Regions from separate parts of the Clostridium algidicarnis genome, predicted to be linked through region 1. Evidence: a T-box and tRNA genes for the amino acid it is inferred to sense, from the RefSeq annotation. Region 1 holds a T-box; the other holds one or more tRNA genes.

Region 1 (6,224 bases):
TGTAATACAGTATGGTGTTCCTATTTCGTCTTCTCTTCTATATCTCTTACCTATACTTCCTGCTTCATCATAATCCACATTAAATTCTTCTCTTAATTTAGAATAAACTTCTGTAGATTTTTCAGAAAGCTTTTTACTAAGGGGTAACACTGCAGCTTTAAAAGGTGCTAAAGCTGGATGCAGGTGTAATACTGTCCTTACATCTCCACCTTCTAATTCCTCTTCTTCATAAGCTTCAGAAAGAAATGCTAATACAACTCTATCTGCTCCTAATGAAGGTTCTATGCAGTAAGGCACATATTTTTCATTTGTAGTAGGATCTAAATAACTCATATCTTCTCCTGAATTATCTGCATGTTTTTTCAAGTCATAATCTGTTCTATCTGCTATACCCCAAAGTTCGCCCCATCCAAATGGAAACAGGTATTCTATATCTGATGTAGCTTTACTATAAAATGAAAGTTCCTCTTTAGCATGATCTCTCATTCTTAAATTGTCTTTTCCCATTCCTAAATTTAATAGGAAGTTCCAGCAATAATCTCTCCAATATTCAAACCATTCTAAATCAGTACCTGGCTTACAAAAGAATTCCAATTCCATTTGTTCAAATTCTCTAGTTCTAAAAGTAAAGTTTCCAGGTGTTATCTCATTTCTAAAGGACTTACCTATTTGGCCTATACCAAATGGTATCTTTTTTCTTGAGGTTCTTTGTACATTTTTAAAGTTAACAAATATACCTTGAGCTGTTTCTGGTCTTAAATATATTTCTGATTTAGCATCTTCTGTTACTCCTTGAAAGGTTTTAAACATAAGGTTAAACTTTCTTATATCTGTAAAGTTTTTCTTTGCACATTTTGGACAATGTATGTCATTGCTATCAATGTACTCTTTTAATTCTTCGTTACTCCAACCATCAGCTGAAGCTACCTCTGCTCCATTTTCTGTCATATGATCTTCAACTAACTTATCTGCTCTAAATCTTGATTTGCATTCCTTACAATCCATGAGAGGATCAGAAAACCCGCCAATATGCCCTGAAGCAATCCACACTTCGTTATTCATAAGTATTGCACAGTCTACTCCAACATTATAAGGATTTCCCTGTACAAACTTTTGCCACCAAGCCTTTTTAACATTATTTTTAAGTTCTACGCCTAAAGGACCATAATCCCAAGAATTTGCAAGTCCTCCATATATCTCTGATCCTGGATATACAAATCCTCTTCCCTTACAAAGTCCTACAACTTTATCCATTGTTTTTTCAAACGTCATATAAGTTACCTCCTATTTATTATTAAAAATGGGTAATAAAAAAAGCCTTACCTAAAAGGGACGAAATATTTTCCGCGGTTCCACCCTTATTGGCAATAGCCCTACTTTAAAATGTAGTATCACTCAAAAGCTCCTTTCACTTTATTACAATAATGGTTTGCACCTTGTACCATCTCTCTAAAAAGTAATTAAAGTTACTATTCTTTATCATTGTGAAATTGTATTAAATTATTAATATCATACCAATGTCTATTTTTGAAGACCTTTAGTATATATGTAATTAATATATTAAAAAAATGGCTCCGCGAAGAGGATTCGAACCTCCAACCTATCGGTTAACAGCCGAGTGCTCCACCATTGAGCTATCGCGGAATATCATTACACTATCATTATATCAATTTATTTTTAAAATGCAACATATTTTTTAAAACTTTTTTTATAAAAAACAAGTTCTAAAAAATTATTTACATTTAGAACTTGTTTTATATCTTTTGTTAATTTTGTGGCTTCATTGTTGGGAATAATATAACGTCTCTTATAGAATGTGAATCTGTAAGAAACATTACTATCCTATCTATTCCTATTCCAAGTCCACCTGTAGGAGGCATTCCTGTTTCTAATGCGCTCATAAATTCTTCGTCTATTACGTAAGCTTCATCATCCCCAAGCTCTCTTTCTTTAGCTTGTTGATTAAATCTATCTCTTTGAACTATAGGATCATTTAATTCTGAGTAAGCATTACATATTTCTCTTCCATATATGAATCCTTCGAATCTTTCTGTATATTCTGGGTTTCCTCTCTTTTTCTTAGTAAGAGGTGAGATTTCTACAGGGTAATCACACACAAAAGTTGGTTGTATCAATTTTTCTTCTGCATATTCCTCAAATAAAGCATTTAATACATCTGCTTTAGTACAATCTTCTATTTCTTTTTTAAATTGCAAATGTTTTTCTTTAGCTATTGCTATTGCTTCTTCATTAGTTTTAATCTCGTTAAAATCTATATTTGCATATTCCTTAACTAAATCTACCATAGTAGCTCTTCTCCATGGTGGAGTAAGATTTATTTCTGTACCTTCGTAATTAACTACAGTTTTTTCATGAACCTTCTCACATGCATAAGCAACAAGGTTTTCTGTAAGTTCCATAATATCGTTATAATCTGCATAAGCTTCATATAATTCTATCATTGTAAATTCTGGGTTATGTCTTACATCAATTCCTTCATTTCTAAAGTTCTTACCCATATCGTAAACTTTTTCAAATCCTGCAACTATACATCTTTTTAAATATAGCTCTGTTGCTATTCTAAGATACATATCCATATCTAAAGCATTATGATGGGTTGAAAACGGTCTTGCAGCTGCTCCACCAGCAATAGGTGATAATATAGGTGTTTCAACTTCCAAGAATCCTCTATTATCTAGAAACTCTCTTATAGATTTTATTATTTTAGATCTCATTATAAACGTTTCTTTTACTTTTGGATTTGTTATTATATCAACTTCTCTTTGTCTATATCTTAAATCTGGATCTTTTAAACCATGCCACTTTTCTGGTAGTGGCTTTAAAGATTTACAAATTAATTGGTACTCTGAAACCTTAACACTTATTTCTTCTGTCCTTGTTTTGAAAACTTCACCAGTTACACTTATTAAATCTCCAATATCTAAAGATTTAAACTCTTTATGTTTTTCTTCACCTAATATATCTATTTTAATGAATAACTGAATTCTGCCATCTTTATCATGAATATCTGCAAAACCCGCTTTGCCTTGAACCCTTTTTGACATAAGTCTACCCGCAAGCTTTACTTCTTTTCCTTCTAATGTATCATAGTTGTCCTTAATCTGTAATGAAGTATGAGTTCTTTCAACTCTATAAACATCAAATGGATCCTTCCCATTTGATTGTAATTCTAATAGTTTTTCTCTTCTTAATGCTTCCTGCTCACCATACTTTTCTTCAAGTTCATTAATATTAACTTCTTCATTTGCCATTGGCTATCCCTCCATTAATCTTTGTTTAATCTCTTCTTATATTAAGTACCTCAAACTTACTTACACCTTCTGGAACATTTACTTCGATAATTTCCCCAACCTTTTTACCTACTAAAGAACTCCCTACAGGTGACTCATTAGATATCTTAAATTCCATAGGATCCGCTTCAGCTGACCCTACTATAGTATACTCTACTTCTTCATCAAATTCATAATCTTTAACCTTTACTATAGACCCAACAGATACAGCATCTGTAGTAATTTCATTTTCATCAATAACAGAAGCATTTTTTAGCATGTTTTCTAGTTGAAGAATTCTTCCTTCAACAAATGCTTGTTCATTCTTAGCTTCATCGTATTCTGAGTTTTCACTCAAATCTCCATAACCTAAAGCTACCTTTATCTTTTCTGTTATGTCTTTTCTTCTAACTGTCTTTAAGTGTTCTAATTCTTGCTCTAATTTTTTAACTCCCTCATAAGTCATTATATATTTCCTTGCCTCGTTCATTTTTTTCTCCCCTTTTAATTTAAATATATTTATATTTATATTTATACTCTATTATTAATAAAAGCTTGATTTATATATAAGTCAAGCACATTCTAATAATTATAAATCAGCTAAAATGTATTTGTCAACATACCCTTTTAAGCTATATATCTATTAGGTTTTCATTAAATTTTATTTTATGCATAAATACTCCATTATACCTTAAAGCACTTTCTACATCTTTTCCTTGCATTTGGCTCAGTATAGCTCCTATAAGCTCTGGAGATACATCACTTGAAAGTTCATTCCATTGGGTTTTAAATGATATGTCATTTATTACTGTGCCTTTTAATTTAAAAGATAAATCTCGATTGTTAATATACCATATATTATCACAATATTCATAACTTTTTTCCTTAGTACTTATAATAAAATCACATAATTTTAAAGCATATTTCTCATCACTAGTTACCTCTGGTGAAACTCCAAAGTTTGATATTATATTTTGTTGTATTTTTAAAGTTTCTTTTGTGTTCTTTGATAACAGTATTATATGTCTACAACTTTTAGAAACTTCTTTTAATATACCATATACTTTAGGATCTGAGGCTTCGTCTATTAATATAGTGCTATTTTTTAAAGATTTATTAGTTTTTCTAAGAATTAATTTTATGCTCTTAACTACACTATATGAAAAGAGTTCTTTTTGAAAGTCATTGGTAAAATAATAATCATATTCTCTAATACCTTTTGGACTTATAATAAAATCATTGCTTTTCATTTTATTTGTTACATTTTTTATATTATTTACGTAAGATACGTGGTGTTTATTTTGAGGTAACCTGCCACAATATATATTTAAATCTATTTCCTTAACATAAATTTTCTTATCTATACTACATTTCATTTTATCTGTAATTTTAGAAAATAGAGTTGATTTATCATAAGGAGTACCTCTTTTTTGAATACTTATATTTAATATATCTATCATAAGATTCACCTCATAATATTTATATTCTATATTTATTCAGCTCTTCTATATTTATGTATCTTTTAAACTTTCTTTATATCTTTGCAATATATCTATAACTTCCTTTGACCCTTTACATATATTAACATCGTTTTTTATATCTGTACAGTTCTTTAATCCTTTAATATATAGCGCTATATGCTTTCTCATTTCTCTTACTGCTTTTTCCTCTTTATCATATTCTAGTGACTTTTCATAATGTTGTATACATAAATCAACCTTCTCTAAAGGGGTTGGATTTATAACATCTTTTCCATTTAGCATGTCTTTTATCTCATTAAATATCCATGGGTTCCCAAGTGCTCCTCTAGCTACCATAACCCCATCACATCTGGATAGTTCTATAAGTTCTCTAGCATTATTTGCCGAGAAGACATCTCCATTTCCTATTACAGGAATAGATAATGCGCTTTTAACCTCTTTTATGATATTCCAATCTGCTTTACCTTGATACATCTGCTCTCTAGTTCTACCATGAACTGTTATGGCTTTTGCTCCTGCTTCTTCTAATCCTTTAGCAAAGTCAACCGCTGTAGATTCACCTTTTGTAAATCCTTTTCTTATCTTTACAGTTACAGGTTTTTTAGATGCTTTAGACACTTCTCTAACAATATCAAAAGCAAGTTTCGGATTTTTCATTAGTGCAGATCCTTCTCCATTTTTAATTATCTTAAGAGCAGGGCACCCCATATTTATATCAATTATATCTATACCCTCTCTCTCACTTAACTTTTCTGCTATATTGGCCATTATATAAGGATCATTACCAAATATCTGTACCGCCAGTGGCTTTTCATTTTCTGAAACCATTAATAGTCTTTGTGTGTTTTCATTTCCATAGTACAGCGCTTTAGCACTAACCATCTCAGTATAAGTAAGACCACACCCCATACTTTTACAAATAGATCTAAAAGCTACATCTGTAAATCCAGCCATGGGTGCTAATAGAACAGAATTTTCAATATATATATCACCTATATTCATAAGACTACTCCTCATTCTTTTTGTATATTATATTAAGTCCTTTTAATGTAAGTAGATGATCTATTTTATCTATACATTTTGCTTCTTCAGAAATAAGGGTTGCAAGTCCACCTGTTGCAATTACAAAAGGTTCATCTTCCCCTAAATCCATCATTTCTTTCTTCATTTTAGACACAACATACTTAACCTGACCTACATACCCATATATTACTCCAGCTTGCATACTAGTTATTGTATTTTTCCCAATAATTGAGTTTGGTTTTACAAGTTCTATTCTAGGAAGCTTTGCAGCTCTTTCAAATAAAGCCTCTGAAGAAATTTTTATGCCAGGACAAATAGTTCCACCTAAATAATCTCCATTTTTATTTACTGCACAAAAAGTAGTTGCGGTTCCAAAGTCTATAATAATGATGGCCCTTTTGTATTCATAATGTGCTGCCACAGCATTTAC
Region 2 (6,224 bases), 1.7 Mb from region 1:
TATATGATAATGATTAATATGATTTTATATAATACAGATGATAAGACTTACTTAAATAAATTGTTTGTAGTATTGATTAAATATAAAAAGATAGATGGGGAGGAGTTATAATAAAACCTAGATTATATAATAATTAGAATAAGTATTAATTTTTATATATTATATAAGTTTTAAATAACGCATGAATATGGAGAGTTACACAAAGATGTCCGAAGTTTATGATAAACTTATAAAGGAAGATGTAGACTATAACTTATTTTCGGATAAAATAATGGAAGTGGTAGAAAAATTAAATATAAACAAAGGGGATTATCTTGATGTGGGTTGCGGAACAGGCAATTTATCACTGATTATATCCCCTAAATTTAAATATACCTGGCTTGTTGACTACTCATCATCTATGTTATCGGAAACTTTTAACAAGTTTAAAGATAAAAACTTGAAGCCAACGATAATATGTCAAGATATGTGTGATCTAAACCTTAAGCATAAATTTGATCTTATTACCTGCACCTTAGATGCAGTGAACTATATTATAGAAGAGGGAGATCTTCAAAGGTTCTTTAATAACATATATAAGCATCTTAATGAAGGTGGAATATTTATTTTTGACATAAATTCGTATTATAAGTTAAGTAATGTTTTAGGAAACAATACATTTGTATATGATGAAGAAGATATATTTTATACATGGGAAAATAGTTTTGAAGAAGACATACTAGATATGTACCTTACATTTTTCTTAAAAAAGGATAATTTTTATGAAAGATTTGAGGAAACTCATTTTGAAAGGGCTTATAGCGATTCAAAAATAGAAGAGATGCTTCATAATGCTAATTTAATGGTAAAGGACAAGCTAGATTGTTATTCAACAAAAAAAATAGATGACTACACAGAAAGAATAGTATATGTAGTTAAAAAGAATATGGAGGAACAAAATGGAAGATAGATTGATTAGAGGTATAGCAAAAGATGGTATGATAAGAATAATAGCTGCAAGTACTACGAATCTTGTAGATGAGGCTACAAAAATACATAATTGTACGCCTACAGCAGCAGCAGCCCTTGGTAGACTTTTAACTGCAGGGACACTTATGGGAGTAATGTCAAAATCAAAGGAAGATAAATTAACTCTTCAAATGTCAGGAGGGGGACCTGCTGAAAGTTTAACAGTTACAGCTTATAGTGATGGAACTGTTAAAGGATATATAGGGAACCCTAATATTGATATTCCTCTTAACGATAAAGGAAAATTAGATGTAGGGTCAGCTATAGGTAAAAATGGTAATCTTACAGTAATAAGAGACCTAGGGCTTAAAGAACCCTATGTAGGACAAGTGCCTATATATACAGGTGAGGTAGGAGATGACCTAGCTTATTACTTTACAGTTTCAGAACAAACACCCTCTGCTGTGGCTTTAGGGGTATTAGTAGATACTGACTACAGTATAAAAGCTTCCGGTGGATTTATAATACAAATGATGCCAGGGGCGGATGAACTTGTAGCGGACCTTCTAACATATAGGTTAGAAGAAATAGATTCAATAACAGAAATGTTATCAAAAGGTATGAACATTGAAGAGATAATTAAATATATATTTGAAGACATGGATTTAAAAATTATTGATTCTCTTACACCAAAATTTAATTGTGATTGCTCTAGAGAAAGAGTGGAAAAAGCATTAATTAGTATTGGAAGGAAAGACTTAGAAGAAATATATGATGATGGAAAAACAGAAGAGCTTAAATGTCACTTTTGTAATAAAACATATTTATTCAAACATGAAGATATAGGAGAATTACTACAAAATATATAATCACAAAAGCAGTTATGTTTCATATATATAAGATATATTTATATCTTATATATATGTACAAAACAATAAACTTATAAAGTTATCATAATTTATACATAAATATAGAACGTGAATCTATAAATATATCCATAAATACAAAAATAGATCAGAAATAGAAAACTGTAAAATTATATATTGACAACCTTTAATAATAGTATTATAATAAAAATGGTTGAGGGCGCATAGCTCAGCTGGGAGAGCATCTGCCTTACAAGCAGAGGGTCACAGGTTCGAGCCCTGTTGTGCCCACCATTTTATTTTTATCCTATATCTACTATATTTATACATAAGTCTTTTAAGACTAAGTTTTATATAGTGACGATATTGGACTAGAATTCTAAGTTTTTGATAAAGTTTAAACTTTACTCTAATTAGGAATTCTAATTTATGGCCTAGTAGCTCAGTTGGTTAGAGTGCCGGCCTGTCACGCCGGAGGTCGAGGGTTCGAGTCCCTTCTGGGTCGCCATAAAGTGGCTGGATAGCTCAGTCGGTAGAGCAGAGGACTGAAAATCCTCGTGTCCCTGGTTCGATTCCTGGTCTAGCCACCAAAAAAAAATATGTTGCGGGAGTGGCTCAGTGGTAGAGCGTCACCTTCCCAAGGTGAACGTCGTGGGTTCGAATCCCATCTTCCGCTCCAATAAGGCGCTATAGCCAAGTGGTAAGGCAAAGGTCTGCAAAACCTTTATTCCCCGGTTCAAATCCGGGTGGCGCCTCCATAAAATCACTTATATTGTGATACAATGTAAAGTCCTTGATTTCAAGGGCTTTTTTTGTTGTATCACGAATATCGCATCTATTAATAAATTCTCTAAGGCTAATGATGGTAAATGATAGCGTAGTGCCTTTATAATAAAGGTGATAGGGTTTTATAATATATCAAAACAAAAAGATAAGAAAATATAAGTTTTTTAAAACTATTTTTAAAGGGATTACGAATACTAGTATGTACCGGTAATAAACAAATAAATATATATATACAGTAGATTTATAAAAGGAGGTAAAGATGCTAGACCATGAACTGAAGCTTATAAAAAACATTCAAAAAAAAGGCCACAGAGAATCTGCCAATATACTTATTAAAGGCTATTATAGTGAAATTTATGGCTATGTCTTTAAGCAAACCTCCTGTAGACAATTAGCGGCAGATATAACCCAAGAGATTTTTATTAGTATGATTAGGTCTATAGACAATTATAATGTGGAAAGATGTTCTTTTAGAACTTGGATATATAAGATAGCTAGTAATAAAATAATTGACTACTATAGGTCAAAAAACTATAAACAATGGACAAGCTCAACGACTATAGATTGCATAGAACTTAAGGCTAAAGGGGATATAGAGGATGATTTTATAAAACGAGAAAAAGTAAAAGATATTTTAGTTATAGTTAATAATTTTGAAGCTAATCTTCAGCAAATTTTTAGAATGAAGATTTTTGCTGATATGACCTTTAAAGATATAGGAAATGCTTTGGATTTAAATGAATCTACTGTAAAAACGAAGTATTATAGCATGCTAAAAAAGATTAGAATAATGTATATGGAGGAAACTCATAATGAGTGATTTAGAAATCAATATGGATGAAATTTTAGACAAAGGTTTAAAAGGAAAAGAGGGTTTCTTTTCCTATTTGAAAGCTATTAGAAAGGAATTAGGTTTTAAATATATATTTCATGATAAAAGTGAGTTAATATTTATTATTATACTTTTAGTGTTAGCCTTTAGCTTCTTTGGTTTACAATTTAATACGAGTAACAGCGGTGAAATATATTTTGATTATAGGCTCAAAGTTTACACCTTTTCTACTTCTCCTATCTTTTACTTTTTTATTTGTTCCTATAGTTTTATAAGTAGTAGAGTTCATGGAATTTACGAACTTCAGGCTACTTGTAAATATAACTTTTATAATATCACAGCTATAAGAATGTTTATTTTTAGCATAGTAGCTATGGTTATAAACACCTTGATTGTAGTTATGATGTTTTTGGTAAAAAGAAATTTCAATGTGATGGAGATTATAATAGTGTCCATATCAGCCTTGTTTATATTTTCTACATTATATATATTAGTTTTAATAAATTTTAAAGGTAGGTCATATAAGTACTTAATAATGTCATTATGGTTATGTTTACCTATGCTAATGGTACTTGATGTTACTAATAAACCTATAAAATTATTAGATGAAATACCCTTATATATTCATCTAATAATCACTTTTATAACGGCATTAATATATATAAAGAATTTAAGAAAGCTTATAAAGGTTAAGAGAGGAGAAATTTAAAAATGCTTACAATCAATAATTTAACTAAAAGTTTTGATGATTATATTGTTTTAGAGGATATAAATCTAGAATTTAAAAATGGGGTTTATGGATTACTTGCTCCTAATGGAGCTGGAAAAACTACTTTAATAAAGCTTCTTACTACACTTATATTCCAAACTAAGGGTGAAATTCTTTATGAAGGCACTGATATTATAGCTTTAGATGAAGAGTATAGAGGTATTTTAGGTTATCTGCCACAAAAATTTGGCTATTATAAAAACTATTCACCAAAGCAATTTCTACTTTATTTAGCAGCACTAAAGGGAGTAGATAAGAAAGAAGCTATATTTAACATAGAAAATTTGTTAAAGTTAGTAGCCTTAGAGGATGTAGCTAATAAAAAGATGAAGAAGTTCTCGGGTGGTATGATACAAAGAGTAGGTATAGCGCAATCTTTATTAAATAATCCTAAAATCATAATCTTAGATGAACCTACAGCAGGTCTAGATCCAAAGGAAAGAGTAAGATTTAGAAATATATTAACAGACTTAAGTAGGGATAGAATAGTGATTATATCCACTCATATAGTTAGTGACATAGAATTTATTGCGAACGAAGTTGTTATGCTTAAAGATAAGAAGATATTATATAAGGATACTGTAGAGAACATTTGTAGAACTCTTGAAGGTAAGGTATATGAAACGGAAATAGATTTTTCAGAAGTTAGAAGGTTTAGAGAATGCCATATTTCATTATCGGAAAAACAGGAAAATGGCAGGATGAAGCTTAGATTTATAGAAGAGTCAGATAGAAATGAAGATTGGAAGTCTGTTAGTCCTAACCTAGAAGACGTATTTTTGTATCAATACAATGATGGCATATAGATGTTAGACTGCAGTGAAATCTTTAAACACGAAATAAAAAAGATCTTCAAATCTCCAATAGTAATAGTGGTTTTTTTAGTTTTTTTAGCATTTGATTTATTTACAGTTTTTAATGGATATAAACTTAGAAATAATCTAGGTGTTTTAAATAATATTGTAGATGAAGTAGGATATAAAATTGATGATGAAATGATGGCTAAATTTAAAGTGTATTATAAGCAAAACCTAGATGAAGCTATGACAATAATAAATAAAAAGGAAGGAAAAAACTATAATTCTATTTCAGATTATTTAAATGAGGATAAAGCTGCTTTTTATAAAGGGAAATATAATAAAGATGAAGAGCAAATAATAAAAGCTACTGCTGAAATAGAAGATTATTATATGGCAATACCAAACCTTATTGAAAGTTATAATAATATTGATATCACTAAGATCGCTGGAAAATCTATTGAATTTCTTAATTTATCCGGTGAAGCCGAAGAGATGTCTAAACAAGGGTTTGAAAAGTTTAATAATAGATTTACACAAATCAAAGAAAATGAAGAGCAAATGTACCTATTTTTTAATGGTAAGAACTATGATATGCACGGATTTTTGTATAAGGACATACTTAGAAACATTATTATTCAGATTATGATATTGATACCACTGATAGCCACCTTTTTTATGAATTATGAATTTGAGAATGATACTAGCTTAGTAGCCTATAGCTCAAAGCGAGGAAGAAATTTAATTTGCGATAAATTAAAAGCTATTACAGTAGCTGTTTTGATTTTAGGCACGGTGCTTTTAACTATTGTTTTGATAACATTTTTCTTTGTATATGATTATAGTAGGGTTTGGAATACATCTATAAGCAGTTTTTTTTACTCGGGAGGCAAGAACCTTTATATGAGTTGGTTTAACTTAACAGTTAAACAGTATTTAATGTTGATGATATTATTAACCTACAGTTGTTTTTTGCTTTTTACTAGTATAGCTTTTGTAATTGGAAGATTTATAAAAAATAGCTTTATAGGATTCGTTAGTTTTTTTATTATAAGTGGTATTGGATTTATGCTACCGTCTTTTATAAGTGGTAGTAGTAGATTTAGGATTTATTCTGCATTTACACCTTTTACCTTGATTTTCAATCTAGAACTTAGGTTTATGGAAAGCGGGGGATTAACTATTTTTAAACATTATGAACTAATAACTATAATCAATTGGAGCAT

Evidence for each region. The T-box of region 1 lies ahead of BV55_RS0103925 (glycine--tRNA ligase). A T-box ahead of a tRNA ligase gene usually reads a tRNA of that ligase, here a tRNA-Gly.
Region 2: it has a tRNA-Gly gene. The T-box ahead of BV55_RS0103925 (glycine--tRNA ligase) is inferred to sense a tRNA for this amino acid. The anticodon was not compared.

The regions. Positions count from the first base shown of each region.
Region 1 covers NZ_JNLN01000001.1:780,135-786,358, forward strand. Annotated here, with positions in the region: gene BV55_RS0103925 (glycine--tRNA ligase) at 1-1,272, opposite strand, end outside; T-box leader at 1,326-1,492, opposite strand; tRNA gene BV55_RS0103930 (tRNA-Asn) at 1,570-1,644, opposite strand; gene lysS (lysine--tRNA ligase) at 1,767-3,272, opposite strand; gene greA (transcription elongation factor GreA) at 3,298-3,780, opposite strand; gene BV55_RS0103945 (hypothetical protein) at 3,923-4,750, opposite strand; gene dusB (tRNA dihydrouridine synthase DusB) at 4,802-5,773, opposite strand; gene BV55_RS0103955 (type III pantothenate kinase) at 5,778-6,224, opposite strand, start outside.
Region 2 covers NZ_JNLN01000001.1:2,473,844-2,480,067, forward strand. Annotated here, with positions in the region: gene BV55_RS0111755 (class I SAM-dependent DNA methyltransferase) at 206-949, shown strand; gene hslO (Hsp33 family molecular chaperone HslO) at 939-1,817, shown strand; tRNA gene BV55_RS0111765 (tRNA-Val) at 2,033-2,108, shown strand; tRNA gene BV55_RS0111770 (tRNA-Asp) at 2,246-2,322, shown strand; tRNA gene BV55_RS0111775 (tRNA-Phe) at 2,329-2,404, shown strand; tRNA gene BV55_RS0111780 (tRNA-Gly) at 2,419-2,493, shown strand; tRNA gene BV55_RS0111785 (tRNA-Cys) at 2,498-2,572, shown strand; gene BV55_RS0111790 (RNA polymerase sigma factor) at 2,860-3,420, shown strand; gene BV55_RS0111795 (hypothetical protein) at 3,413-4,141, shown strand; gene BV55_RS0111800 (ATP-binding cassette domain-containing protein) at 4,144-5,007, shown strand; gene BV55_RS0111805 (hypothetical protein) at 5,008-6,224, shown strand, end outside.